DNA from 2 places in the Collinsella sp. AF31-11 genome. Region 1 is predicted to be linked to the other one. Evidence: predicted binding sites of a transcription regulator. Region 1 holds the regulator's gene; the other holds the start of a gene.

Region 1 (7,241 bases):
AGGCTGCCTAATGGCCCGTTTCCCCCTTGTTCCCACGGCACCCGAGCCCGAGCGTGCCATTTTAGTTGGTGTTGAGTGGCGCGACAATGCATGGCCGCTCGATCGCTCGCTCGATGAGCTGGGTCGCCTTGCCCACACGGCTGGTGCCCAGTGCGTGGCTCGCTTGTCTCAGCGTTTGGTAAAGCCGTATCCCAAATCGTTTATCGGCTCTGGTAAGGTTGAAGAGCTTTGCGGCCTGGTGCATCGCATGGATGCCGATGTCGTTATTTTTGACGACGACCTGACGCCCTCGCAGCAGTCCTATTTGGAGAAAGCCGTGGGCGAGCCGGTAAAGATTATCGATCGTACGGCACTGATTTTGGATATCTTTGGTCTGCATGCTCAGACGCGTGAGGGACGCCTACAGGTACAGCTGGCACAGCTTCAATATCTGTTACCTCGTCTGCGTGGCATGTGGAGTCATCTCGCCAAGGAACAGGCGCGCGGCGGCATCGGCTCACGCTTTGGTCAGGGCGAAAGTCAGCTCGAGATCGACCGTCGCCTCATTCGTAATAAGATCGCTGCACTTCGTCGTGAGCTCAGGCAGGTTGAACAGCGTCGCGATATTCAATCCAAGAGTCGCATTGAGTCACCGGCATTTCGTGTCGCGTTAGCCGGTTATACCAATGCCGGTAAATCGACGTTGCTCAATCGTCTGACCGGCTCTACGGTACTTTCGCAGGACAAGCTGTTTGCTACGCTCGACCCGACGACGCGTTCGTATCGCTTGCCCGGCGGTCGCGGCATGACGATCACCGATACCGTCGGCTTTATTCAAAAGCTGCCGCATGGTCTGGTCGATGCCTTTAAATCGACGCTGTCCGAGGTGTTGGGTGCCGATCTAATTCTCAAAGTCGTAGATGCGTCTGACGAGGACTATGAGCGACAGCTTGAGGCTGTCGACCGCGTGCTTGATGAGATCGGCGCCGGAGAGCGTTTGACGCTGACCGTATTCAATAAAATCGATCTTCTCGACAGCGTTGATCGATTGAGTTTCCGTCGTCGCTATCCCGAGGCCGTTCTGTTTTCGGCCCAAACGGGCGAGGGGCTCGACGATCTCGTCGATCGCATTGCTCGCGAGGCGGCCGCCACCGATGTGCTGATTTCCGCCGACATTCCCTATCGCGAAGGCGCCCTCATCACGCTGGTGCATGAGCAGGGGACCCTTTTGCATGAGGAATATCTTGAGGATGGCGTTCGTATTGTGGCGAAACTGCCGGCTCGTATTGCACCGCGGCTCGAGCGTTATCGTACGGAATAAACGAGTTCTAGTACGCCTAGAATGACAGGCTGATGGAGCAGGTAGAACGGTAAGGCATGCCGACCAAGGACTGTGAGCGCCGGGATGGGATTCGCGTATGCCCATTCTGGCGCTTCGAGGCTTGATGCTTGTGCTGCCTGGGCAGCAAAAAAGCCGGTAAGGTACATAAAGACAAACGGAATGAGTGGATAGTAGTCTCCCGATACAAAACCCGGGCCCGGAAATCCTAGCCATGCCAGGTAGGGGAGTGGGTAGACCGCTTTTGGAATGCCCCAAGTTAGGGCAAAAAGAACAAGGCACGCCGCGATTCCCCACGAGCCCGGTATTTTTTGGAGTAGCGGACGGGTTAGTGCAACCACAGCGGTACACGCCGCCATGCAATAAATGATGCCAAAGTTCACTGAATCGTCGACCGATACGAGCGTTGTTGCGATCCAGACGACCAAAGCTGCGGCAGCGTACTTGGCCGCTCGTTTAGCATTGTTGCGCGAAAGGGTGCACATCCAACCCGCGATAAACAAAAATACCCAGCTGATGCTGGCGCGCCAGATGTCTTGAAAGACAGTCTGGGTAAACCAGGGCATATCCCAGTCGTACAGATACGCGAGATCGTAGCAAGCGTGAAAACCTGCCATTGAAATCATCGTAAACCCGCGGACGGTGTCAAAGATGGTGATGCGTTTCTGCATTACGAGAACCGGCGCATCAAGCCGACGACTTTGCCCAGGATAACGGGATTCGTTGCATAGATAGGCTCCATGGTGTCATTCTCAGGCTGCAGGCGTACGCGTCCCTGCTCCTTGTAGAACGTCTTGACGGTCGCTGAACCATCAATCATGGCCACGACAATTTCGCCGTTCATGGCACTCTTTTGTTCACGGACGATGATGTAATCGCCATTGAAGATGCCGACATTGATCATTGAGCTCCCATGCACCTCAAGGATAAAGGACCCCTGATCACTGGCGATTTCGGTCGGGATAGTAAAAGTGTCTTCGATATTCTGCTCGGCCAGAATGGGGATCCCAGCCGCGACGCGACCAACGAGCGGTAGCGAGACAGTCCCGCGAGGTGCGGAGGGCTCGTCAGATTTAGAAATAGAGACAGAGGAACCGTCTTCGTTAAAGAGTTCCAGGGCGCGCGGTTTGGTGGCATCGCGCTTGAGTAGCCCGCGCGCCTCCAGGGCAGAGAGATGAGCGTGCACGGTGCTGGGGGAGGAAAGGCCCACGGCAGAAGCCATCTCGCGCACGCTGGGCGGATAACCCTTCTCCTGCTGATATTCCTTGATGAAGTCGTAAATTTGCTGCTGGCGCTTGGTAATTTTGCGAGCCATCAGGGCATCCTCTCTACCCATGTCAAACAAATGTTCGAATTTTGCTTGACAGGAACAACTGTTCGGAGATAATAATAACCGAACATTCGTTCCCGCGCCAGACATTTTTGTCCGCGCGGCTTGATAAAACTGTTCTCAGCAAAACACGCGAGAGGAGAACATGATGAATGTAACGAATATGGTCCAGGGAAACCTCGCCCTTAAGCTCGAGACGCCTGCAGAACCCACTTTTACGGTTGTTCAGGGTGGCCGCTCCGGCTTTCAGCCTCTGACCGTGCAGCCTGCTCGCAATCAGCAGACTGTAGCCGCGCCTACCCGCGCCGCCCTGAAGGTTTCGACGATTGTCGCCGTTGCCGTTGCGCTTACGCTCTTCTTTGTCCTCGCTACGTCTGTCTTTAGTGCTCGTCACGCTGCGTATGCCGAGTCCGTTTCCAACGTTACCTACGAGACCATTCGCGTTCAGCCTGGTGATTCTCTTTGGTCGCTTGCCGAGGAATATCCAATCGAATGCCTTTCCACGCAAGAGACTTCCGACATGATCCGTAACGTCAATCATCTGGAGCATGGTTCGCTCGCCGCCGGTGCGCATCTTAAGGTTCCTGCTCGTTCGTAATCATTATCGCGCTGCGCATGGTACCCTTGTTATCGTTTAAGAGGAGGTACCATGCGCTGTCCCAAATGCGGCAAGGCACATACCCGCGTCGTTGATTCCCGTATGCAGGAGTCAAATAACACCATTAAGCGCCGTCGCGAATGTTGCTCGTGTAACTACCGCTTTACAACGTTCGAGCGATGTGAAGACCCAATTGAGGTCATTAAGTCGGACGGAACTAAGCAGCGGTTCGATCGCAATAAGCTGCTCGTCGGCTTGATGCGCGCCACCATCAAGCGTGATATCGACACTAAGAAGCTCAATGAGCTTATCGACGATATCGAGGTCGAGCTGCGCTCTCGCACGCTTACGGCCGTCACGTCGCATGAGTTGGGTGATATGGTGCTCAAACGCTTGGCCAAGATCGACAAGGTGGCGTACATCCGCTTTGCCTCGGTCTACCGTGATTTCAAAGACGTCGATGAGTTTCTGCAAGAGCTCGATAAGTTAAGGTGATTCCATGTCCAACATTACCGTCAACATAAAGCGTCTCGACCCCACCGTCGAGCTTCCCAAATACGCCCATCCCACCGATGCCGGCTTGGATTTGCGCTCCAACGAGGACTGCGTCCTGAAGCCCTTCGAACGCCGTCTGGTCTCTACTGGGCTGGCTATCGCCCTGCCCGATGGCTACGCCGGCTTCGTGCAGCCCCGCAGCGGCTTGGCCATCAAGCAGGGCCTGTCTATAGTTAACACGCCGGGCCTCATCGACGCCCACTACCGAGGAGAACTCAAGGTTATCCTCATCAACCTGGATCCCACCAACGACATCCAAATCAACAAAGGCGACCGCATAGCCCAACTCGTCATCCAAGAAGTCCCCACGGTCAACCTCGTAGAAGTAGAAGAACTAGACAAAACCGACCGAGGAGCCGGCGGTTTCGGTTCTAGCGGCGTATTGTAATGTCCGCTCGCCCATGGGAGGCCCCTATATATCATCCCGTGCTCAAACATTCTCGCGGGGCGCTCGTATCCCTCCCGCCCGCCTCTCACACATATCATTCCATGCTCAAACATTCTCGCTTCGCTTCGCTCGCTGCGAAACTGCGCGTGGAACGATATGTGTGAGAGGCAGGCGGGCGGCTACTCGCTTGAAAAAATATTTACATTCTAGTAAGCCAATGCGACAAAGGAACAATCCCTTTGTCGCATTGGCTTACTGTATTTAGATTTTCCGGTTTCGCCTTTGAAGGTTCTAGTGGTGGGGAATCTGGTATAGCTGCTAGAACGTAAACGCAGCTTACCTGCGGGAGGCCCCTATATATCGTCCCACGCGCAGTTTCGCAGCGAAGCGAGAATGTTTGAGCATGGGATGATATATAGGGGCCTCCCGCAGGTAAGCGGACATAAAGACGCTAGCGGATATGCGCAGGTTTTCCGCCCCAGTAGAAGCGGCAGAAGGCTCGTTTGCGCTTTTGGGGTTTGCCTACAAGCTCCATGGTTGCGATGGCTATGTCTTCGGCTGCATGGGGGCGGCGTAGTACTTCGCCGTTGATGAGTAGGGCTTTGAGTGATTCGGGATGGTCGTGCAGGTGGCGCAGGGTTACGATGAGTTCTCGTGCGGTGGTGACATGCATGCTGGCGCCCATGCCGGTGAGCATCGTGGTGTTGGCCTTTTCCTGACCGTATGATTTGCCCAGCAGGATCATCGGCAGATGAGCGCACAGGCACTCGGTGACGGTGAGCCCGCCCGACTTGAGGATTGCCAGGTCGCAGCCGTGCATGAGGGCAGCCATGTCGTCCACGTAGTCCAGAACCGTGACGTTTTCGAGCTTCATGGCGTCGAAGAGCTTCTTGAGTCGGGAGGCGTATTCCTCATCCTTGCCCGGCAAAAAGACAAAATGCATGTCCTCAAAGCTGCGTAGGAAGGGGAGCGTATGGTCCATCGCTGCTCGGAAACGTACGTAAGGCTGCGGCAGACTGGCGCCGGCCATAACCAGCACGACGGTCTTGTCGGTGGGGAGGTTGAACTTGGCTAGCTCTTCCTCGCGATCGTAATCCGTGTCGAATCCGGTGCGAATAGGAATGCCGGTAATGCGAATCTTTGCCTCGGGCACCTTGCGCGGACGCAGCGTTTCGGACATAAATTCGTTGGCAACACAGAATAGATCGGTGTCCTTGTGGGGCCACCAGCCCTCGACTTCGTAGTCGGTCGGTACGCAGATGACCGGATAATCGATACCCGTAATTACGCGGGCACCCACGGCAACATTGGCTGCTGTGATGTGCGTTGCGACCACGGCTATGGGCCTGCGGCTACGAATATATTCGTTGAAGGCGGGGAACATGATTCGTGACCATGCCGTGCCGCCACCCCAGAGAAGATGTCCCGTAAGTGTATATCTCCAGGTCAGGTCGTAAATGGGGCGTGTGGCTCCCGTAAACGAAGCCGCGGTCTTATTGCCGTCGAATTTAATACGTCCAAAATCAAGGATATCGAGCACTTCAATCTCAACATCCTCGGGGATGCCATTGGTGCCGCGGATGAGGTCGAATGCCTGCGCAATCGCATTTGCGGCGGCCTTATGGCCTGAGCCGACCGAGGCGTGCACGATGGTCACGAGAGGTTTTTGCTGAGCCAAGAGCGCTGTTTGCTCCGATTGGGGAGTGCTGTGTGTGAGCAGGGGAGCGTCGTCGCTCGTCTGCGTTTGATCCATCGATAACTCCCCTTCGACGTTGTGACACGGATTTATCATTGTAGTGCATGAGTGTCATGTTCACGTAAATTTGGGTATGAGCGCAAAGAACGTCAATGTTTCGACGAGAGGATATTCCATGACTACCGATCAGCCGATCGATGTTGCGATTATCGGTGGCGGCCCCGCGGGCTATGCTGCCGCTATTTACGCTGCGCGTGCCAACCTGACGACGACCGTGATTGAGCAGGGCATGTCGGGAGGGCAGATCGCCACAACCAATGAGATCGAGAACTATCCGGGCATTCCGCTCTTGAGTGGCGCCGAACTCGGCGAGCGTTTTCAGCAGCATGCAGAGGGCCTGGGAGCACAGGTTGCATGGAGCATGGTTACGGGTATCGATTACGATGCCGATGCAGCGCTGTTTACGGTGCATCACGATACGGGCGATACGCTGGCCTCGAGTGTTATCGCTTGCATGGGTGCCACGCCGCGACCGGCAGGTTTCGCTGGCGAGGATACGTATCGCGGTCGTGGCGTTTCATATTGCGCAACATGTGACGGCATGTTCTTCCGCGGCAAACAGGTCTTTGTAATCGGTGGTGGCAATTCGGCATGCGAAGAGGCGCTGTTCCTGTCCGACATTGCCAGCAGCGTGACCATCGTGCTGCGCCGCGACCAGTTCCGTGCGCCCGAGGGTGTCGTGAAAAAAGTTCTTGCTAAGGATAATATTTCAGTTAGGTACCAAGCTAGTATTGTTGAACTTTCAGGTGAAGCGATGCCCACGACGATTACGTTCAAGGACAATGCGAGCGGCAAGACGCATGCTGAGACCTTTGAACCTGGCTCGTTTGGCATCTTTGTCTTTACGGGGACGCAGCCACATACTGAGCTTGTTGAGCACCTAGTCGATCTGGCTCCTGACGGCGGCATTGTCACCGACGATTCGATGGCCACCCGTACGTCCGGCTTATTCGCAGCCGGCGATATCCGTTCCAAGCGTTTACGCCAGGTTGTGACCGCCGTTTCTGACGGAGCCATAGCAGCAACGAGTGCATACGCGTTTCTCCGTGGATAAGTACGATAATATATCTTATGTAAGGTTGTTATCTTTATACAAAGTGGTTGGACGGTGCATCAATGTGCTGTCCAACCACTTTTACTTAGCGGCTATGTGGTATGCAAAACTAGATTTTCTAGAATACAATATAGAAAAGGAACGGAGGACCTTTATGAACCACGTTAACCACGTTATTCCGATGTCCGATTCGTCTGTCAGCATTAAGCCCGAGGATATTCAGCCCACCGTGCTGCCCGATG
Region 2 (7,241 bases), on a different contig from region 1:
CCAGCCACCCGACCGTTAGGGATATAACCAATGGCGGCCTTGCCATAAAACGGTAGCAGATGATGTTCACACAGCGAATAGAACGTGATGTCGCGCTCGATAACCAAATCGTTCGAAGCGACGGCAAAGGTTTTGGACAGGTGCTCCTCGGCACTCTGGCCCATGCCGCCGGCGATCTCACCATACATACGGGCAACGCGCGCCGGGGTCTCCAACAGGCCCTCACGAGTTGGGTCCTCGCCTATGCCCTCAAGCAACAGCTTAATGGCGGCCTCGACTTTTTCCTGATCGACCATCTGGGCCTCACTTTTCCGATTTCACGTTCGCGCTATGGTACCACGCCCTCCGGCATCGACCACAAGCTACATAGTATGGGTCGAATAGACCGGATCATCACGCCAAAGTTCAACCGCATCACAAAGCGCAACGCCCTCGCGCTCAGCACGGGCGCGCGTAGCGTTCATATCGATCACGCGCTGGTTGCTCGAGCCCCTAAAGCGCAATGAGATATCATACAGATCCTGAACAAACGGGCCATCCACCAACATATCGAGGCAGGCAAGGATACGGTCCGTGACCTCGGTATGGTGGCGGCCTCCCGGCATAAGCTCCTCGAGCACATCGCCGGTGAAGCACCAAATAGTCTTCCCCGACCCCGCTGGATAGGCCGCGCGAACACGCTCGACAAAATCAACGAGTCCCGCCTGATTCTCGGGCTCCATAGGCTCGCCGCCCAGAATCGTCAGGCCGTCAATAAAGGGATGATCGAGGCTCTCGATAATCTTGTCCTCGACGGCACGATCAAACGGCTCGCCCGCGGCAAAGTCCCACGCGACGGAGTTAAAGCAATTCTTGCAGCCACGACGGCACCCGCTCACAAACAGAGAAGTGCGGACGCCTTCTCCATCAGCAATGTCGAAATACTTAATGTTCGCGTAGTTCATAGGTAACTCTCCCGGGAGGCCGGGACATATCATCCCGTCCTCAAACATTCTCGGCCTTCGGCCTGCGAAACTGCGGGCGGGACGATATGTCCCGGCCTCATGCAAAGGGTAACTCAATGAACGAAGCGAACATCGAGTATAGGGTTCGAGGTCTAATAAAAACTGGGTTGCGGCTCAACCGCCATCGCAAGCAAAGCGTTGTTGCAAGTCAACTCATTTCCGCTAAGAACTTCGAGGAGCGAGCAGGCTGCGTGCTGCATCTCAGCTACATCAACTTGGCCGCCCCGTAGCGAGGCCCCGGACCTTTGCTCGATATGAGTTCCGCACGAACAGGAGGCGCCAGTGGCGCCTCCGTCGTGAGCCAGGACTGTCCGAAATAGCGAGCAAAGGTCCGGGGCCTCGCTACGGGGCGGCCTGGGATGGTTATTAGAGATGCAGCACGCGGTCGCGGATCTCCTCGGTTCGACCCTGGTTCCAGAACTGGGTACCGATGTAGCCGCACGTACGACGAGCGACGTTCATCTTCTCCTGGTCGCGGTTGCCGCAGCTGGGGCACTCCCACACCAGCTTGCCGTCATCCTCGACAATCTTGATCTCGCCATCGTAGCCGCACACCTGGCAGTAATCGCTCTTAGTGTTGAGCTCGGCGTACATGATGTTGTCGTAGATGTACTGCATCACGCGAATGACAGCCTTGAGGTTGTCCTGCATGTTGGGAACCTCAACGTAGGAGATAGCACCGCCCGGCGAAAGCTGCTGGAACATGCCTTCAAACTTAAGTTTGTCGAAGGCATCGATCTCCTCGGACACATGGACGTGATAGCTGTTAGTAATGTAGCCCTTGTCCGTCACGCCCGGGATAATGCCAAAACGACGCTGCAGGCACTTGGCGAACTTGTAGGTCGTCGACTCCAACGGCGTACCGTACAGCGAGAAATCGATATCACTTTCGGCCTTCCACTCCGCGCACTTGTCGTTCATGCGCTGCATGACGGCCATGGCGAACGGCGTGCCCTCCTTCTCGGTGTGGCTGTGACCCGTCATGTACTTGACGCACTCATACAGGCCGGCATAGCCCAGGCTGATGGTGGAATAGCCGCCCACGAGCAGCTTGTCGATCGTCTCGCCCTTCTTCAGACGCGCCAGGGCGCCGTACTGCCAAAGAATCGGCGCGGCATCCGAAAGCGTGCCCATCAGGCGCTCATGACGGCACAGCAGGGCACGATGGCACAGCTCAAGGCGCTCGTCGAAGATCTTCCAGAACTTATCCATGTCCTGATGCGAGCTCAGCGCGACATCGGGCAGGTTGATGGTCACAACACCCTGGTTAAAGCGACCGTAGTACTTAGGCTTGGTCGGGTCATAGTTCAGCGCGTTGGCGACATTGTTAAAGCCGTTGCCCGAACGGTCGGGCGTCAGGAAACTGCGGCAACCCATGCAGGTGTAGCAATCGCCGTTGCCGGCAGTCTCGCCCTTAGACAGCTTGAGCTCGCGCATCTTCTTCTCGGAGATGTAGTCGGGCACCATGCGCTTGGCGGTGCACTTGGCGGCGAGCTTGGTCAGATAGAAGTACGGCGAATCCTCGCGAATGTTATCGTCCTCGAGCACGTAGATAAGCTTGGGGAACGCCGGAGTGATCCACACGCCGGCCTCGTTCTTAACGCCCTCATAGCGCTGACGGAGCGTCTCCTCCACGATCATGGCAAGGTCGTGCTTCTCCTGCGCCGAGCGAGCCTCGTTGAGATACATGAAGACCGTCACGAACGGCGCCTGGCCATTCGTGGTCATAAGGGTCACGACCTGATACTGAATCGTCTGGACGCCGCGACGGATCTCGTCACGCAGGCGGTCCTCAACGACCTCGCGGACCTTTTCGGGAGATGCGGAAACGCCGAGCTCCTCGAGCTCGCGGGCGACCTCGCCGCGAATCTTTTGACGGCTCACCTCGACGAACGGGGCGAGATGGGTCAGCGAAATAGACTGGCCGCCGTACTGGGAGGAAGCAACCTGGGCGATGATCTGCGTCGCGATGTTGCAGGCGGTCGAGAAGCTGTGCGGCTTCTCGATCAGCGTGCCCGAGATAACAGTGCCGTTCTGGAGCATGTCCTCCAGGTTCACCAGATCGCAGTTGTGCATGTGCTGGGCAAAATAATCCGAATCGTGGAAATGGATCAGGCCCTCATTATGAGCATCCACGATCTCCTGGGGCAGCAGCACACGCTGAGTCAGGTCCTTGGAGATCTCGCCGGCCATGTAGTCACGCTGAACGGAATTGACGGTCGGGTTCTTGTTGGAGTTCTCCTGCTTGACCTCTTCGTTGTTGCACTCGATCAGCGACAGGATCTTGTCATCGGTCGTGTTCTTCTGGCGCTTCAGGCTCTGAACATAGCGATAGATGATGTAGTGGCGGGCAACCTCGTAGCAGTCGAGACGCATGATCTCGTCCTCGACCAAATCCTGGATCTCCTCGACCGACACGGTGTGGCCCGCGTTCTCGCATGCCTCGGCGACGTTTTGTGCCGCATAAACCACCTGGCGGTCGGTAAGACGAGAGCTCTCCTCGACCTCCAAGTTTGCGGCGCGGATGGCATTGACGATCTTTTCGATGTCAAAGACGACCTCGGTGCCGCTGCGCTTGATGATCTTCATCCTCTTGCCTCTTTCGCGTCGTAGTCTCATTGCGCTTCAGAGCCAAACGATGCCCGGCAGGGCGTGCCCCTGTCTTGCGGCGCCGTCGCGCAATCTGTGTTCTCGATAAACCATATGCCTCCATGCGGACATGCCCAGGAGCCGATCAAGCGGCTCAGGGACACGTTCAAAAGAGGCAGTTAAGGTCTTCGTTCTCTGTCCGCCATCTATCATACGACAAAGACGCATCTATATCCTGTATTCTTTTTTTAGATCAAACACAACATATAGTGTTTTAGCAGGTCAAAGCAATTGGTCATTTTGCAGACACATAAATTATGAGGGGCTCTTGGCAAGTCGGTAAAACGTTACCAACACGGCTACCTGCATGGCAGTTATAAAACCCCCTTAGTCAAGCCGCCGACAAATCCTACCAAAACCAAGCCGCTCACGCCAAAAGAATCCAAAAGATTATGCTTGACCAACATGTTGCGGTCGAATGCCGGCGGACGGAGTGACAGGACTGCAAACGCTCGGAAGACTGCAGCCCCGGCACCCCGTCCGCCGGCATTCGATAGACGAGGAACTATTTCTTCTCTTCGCGAGCTGCCATGCGGCCGAGAGCCGCTGTAAAGGGATCGAGCAGCACGCCGGCGATAACCACAAAAGCCCACCCCTTTGTGACAAGACCTGCCCAACGCGCGAAGAACGTACGGCCTTCAATCGTTCCGAATCCTCCCCGGAAGGCAATCTCGCCAAAACCGATTACCATAAAAAGGAGCGTGGCACCGATGACCGTACCGGCGATCTTGTGTGACGCACTCCCCCGCTCAAAACCAAAAAAGTCCAGGCACATACCAACCGTTTTGCCAAACAGCGGGAGTGCGCTCAGAACCTCGGCGATCACCGTGGCCACGATGAGTTGTCCCCAAAAGCCCGTGGGGCTCGTCAGATCCAAGCCGGGCGCCCCTTCAATGATGGGGAGAAACGCGCAGAGCAATAGCGGGTTAAAGAAGCCGTTGAGAATACCGGTAACGCGGTTGACAGGTAACTTCATAGCCGTAAGCCTTTCAAAGTCATTGATAGAAAGAAGGCCGCCGGCATATGTCGGCGGCCCCGATAAAACATGATGTGCGGCAAAGCAACTACTCGAACGGCTACTCCGCCTCGCCGCCGGCCGCCATCTTCTCGGCCTCGGCAAGCTGGGCCGGGGTGAGTTTGCGATACTTGATGGCGCCAAAGACGACACAAGCCGCACAGACGATCATGCCGGCGATGAACTTCTGGTCAATCGTCGCACCAAACGGCGACGTCACGGCCTCAAACACAATGGGAGACAGTGCCATGCCAAAGTTGATGCCGGCCATGCCAATGGCAAGGTTAAACGCACGTCCCTCGGGGGCAGAGTTGCCGGCGGCAAAATTGCCCTCCAGCGGCACGTAGGTCTCCTTGCCTAGCGCAACGACAAAGCCCGCAACGCACAGCACCATAAAGGCGGGCGCAACCAGCGTCAGGCCCAGGCCAACGAGCGTCACGCCCCACGCAATCGGCATAGCCAGGTTCTTAAACTTGGCAAACAGCGGACCGACCAAAAGACCAGCCGCAATACCGGCAACGGTCATAACGGTAGAGGCAAGACCGGCCTCCACGGTACCGCCAAAGCCGCGACCCACAACAAGCAGCGAAACGTTGGAGCTGAAGAGCTGGAACGTGAGTACGAACACAAAGCTCATGAGCGTGATAATCGCGACCTCTTTAGGCATATTGGCAAACACATTGACCTTGCGCTTGGGCTCAAGATGACCCTCGGGAAGACAAACAGCCTCAATCACGATGAAAATGATCATGATGAAGTACGCCGCATAGCTATGAAACCATTCGGCGGAACCCAAAATACCGGACACCATGGTCCAGATAATGCCGCCAAGAGCAACAAAGGTGGAGTAGATGCCCATGACAAACGAACGCTGCTTTCCGCCAAAGTAATCCGCGATAAGAGCGTCCGTTGAATTCTGCACGGCACCGAGACCAAGGCCCATGACAGCAGAAGCCGCTAAGACTTGGCCGAGCGAGTCGTGGAACACCAGCACCGAGACGCCTGCCAGCATCACGATAACGTGACCGACGAGCGTCGTCTTCTTCTTGGACACGCGCGAAGCGAGCTGGGAAGACACGAGCATGGCGGACAGCGCCATCATCAACGGGATGATGCCGATAATCATCTGAACGGCAGCGATGTTCTCGTTGGGAAACGCCGCCGCGACAGAGGCCACGATGGGGACGGGCACCAACATGCCCATAATGCACATGGCGGCAGCATAAATGCCCACCAGGTACTTGATCTTGCTTTTATCCATGATCCATCCTTACACTTAAAGAAAAGGGTCGGAGCGGCCAGGCATCACCAGCGGCCGCCCCAAACACAGCACTATTAGTCGTTGAATCCGGCGAACACGGGTTCTCCGCTGTACACGAGCGCTTCCTCGACACCATCGAGCACGCGGCAAGCGCCAGACGCCATCGCCTCGAGCTCAAACTCGCCGGGATAAGCCGACACGGGGGCGATCCAAGAGCAGCATTCCTCAATCGAGGCAACGAGCTCCTTGCTGTGGACCATGCCACCTCCGAGCAAGATGCCGTCGACGTCGCCCTTCAGCACACAGGCCATCTCGCCAATCCACTTGCAGATTTGGTAAACCATTGCATCCCAGGCGCGAGCTGCAGCCTTATCGCCCGCAGCGGCACGCTCGCACACCTCGATGGCATCGGAGGTACCCAAAAGATCGACAAAACCGCCGGTCTTCATGCAATGGGCACGGGCGACATCAAGGCCGTGTTCCGCGGTGTACTTTGCGACCTCGATCGCGGGAACCGATCCGCAGCGCGTCGGTGCCATGGGGCCCTCGCCGCCGACGATGTCGTTGCCGTCCACCATCTTGCCCTTAAGATGAGCCGAGATAGAGATGCCGCCGCCGATATGGCAAACGATGAAGTTGCACTCATCATAGGGGCAACCGAGCTTTGCCGCATGGCGGATGGCGGTCTCTTTGAGATTAAGGGCGTGCAGATGCACGTTTCGATACACGCCCTTAATGCCCGTCATACGTGCGAGGTCGCACAGCTCGTCAGTATCGGGAGGATTCACCACAAAGGCGGGCTTGCCACATTTCACGGCAAATTCGTAGGCAATCTGGGGTCCCAGCTGCGCCGGGTGTTGAATGCCATTTGCGCCAACGCGAGCATGCTCGAGCATGACCTCATTGATGGCATACGTACCACCGGGCAGCGAAAGCAAGCCACCGCCGCGACCGACAAAAGCATCAAAGACCTCGAGCTTTAGGCCCGCCTCCTCCAGTGCCCCGAGAATCAGATCGCAGCGATACGGCATCTGAGCCGAAACCCCGTCGAATTGGGCAAGGTCCTTCGCATCGTGCGCAACGTTCTTACTGAGCTTGCACTCATCGCCCTCAAAAACGCCCACCTTCGTGGAAGTGGAACCCGGGTTGATTACCAGGATGCGCCAGGGAGTCTTTTTATCGGACATACCTTAAGCCTCCTTAAGCGCCTGAGCGCGCACGCAGCTCATCACCACGTTGCCGACGATCTCATCGACGGGCGCAGAGCGCGAGCAATCGCACACGATCTTCTTGAAGCCCTGAAGCATGGGAC

What was found. Region 1 encodes NrdR, which represses ribonucleotide reductase genes. Its sites were predicted from a motif close to AAACACNATATATNGTGTTT; they were not measured.
Region 2: nrdD (anaerobic ribonucleoside-triphosphate reductase) is a predicted target of NrdR. The motif match lies at 3,849-3,868, and genes of this name have one in related genera.

What each region holds. Positions count from the first base shown of each region.
Region 1 is NZ_QRQS01000005.1:120,202-127,442, forward strand. It holds gene miaA (tRNA (adenosine(37)-N6)-dimethylallyltransferase MiaA) at 1-11, shown strand, start outside; gene hflX (GTPase HflX) at 11-1,300, shown strand; gene DWZ22_RS04490 (heparan-alpha-glucosaminide N-acetyltransferase) at 1,285-1,989, opposite strand; gene lexA (transcriptional repressor LexA) at 1,989-2,633, opposite strand; gene DWZ22_RS04500 (LysM peptidoglycan-binding domain-containing protein) at 2,797-3,246, shown strand; gene nrdR (transcriptional regulator NrdR) at 3,298-3,741, shown strand; gene dut (dUTP diphosphatase) at 3,746-4,189, shown strand; gene DWZ22_RS04515 (glycosyltransferase) at 4,641-5,942, opposite strand; gene DWZ22_RS04520 (NAD(P)/FAD-dependent oxidoreductase) at 6,061-6,999, shown strand; gene DWZ22_RS04525 (DUF1836 domain-containing protein) at 7,154-7,241, shown strand, end outside.
Region 2 is NZ_QRQS01000006.1:48,932-56,172, reverse strand. It holds gene folE (GTP cyclohydrolase I FolE) at 1-296, opposite strand, end outside; gene nrdG (anaerobic ribonucleoside-triphosphate reductase activating protein) at 363-944, opposite strand; gene DWZ22_RS10220 (hypothetical protein) at 1,061-1,234, shown strand; gene nrdD (anaerobic ribonucleoside-triphosphate reductase) at 1,371-3,593, opposite strand; gene DWZ22_RS05010 (hypothetical protein) at 4,159-4,629, opposite strand; gene DWZ22_RS05005 (MFS transporter) at 4,730-5,929, opposite strand; gene buk (butyrate kinase) at 6,004-7,116, opposite strand; gene DWZ22_RS04995 (phosphate acyltransferase) at 7,120-7,241, opposite strand, start outside.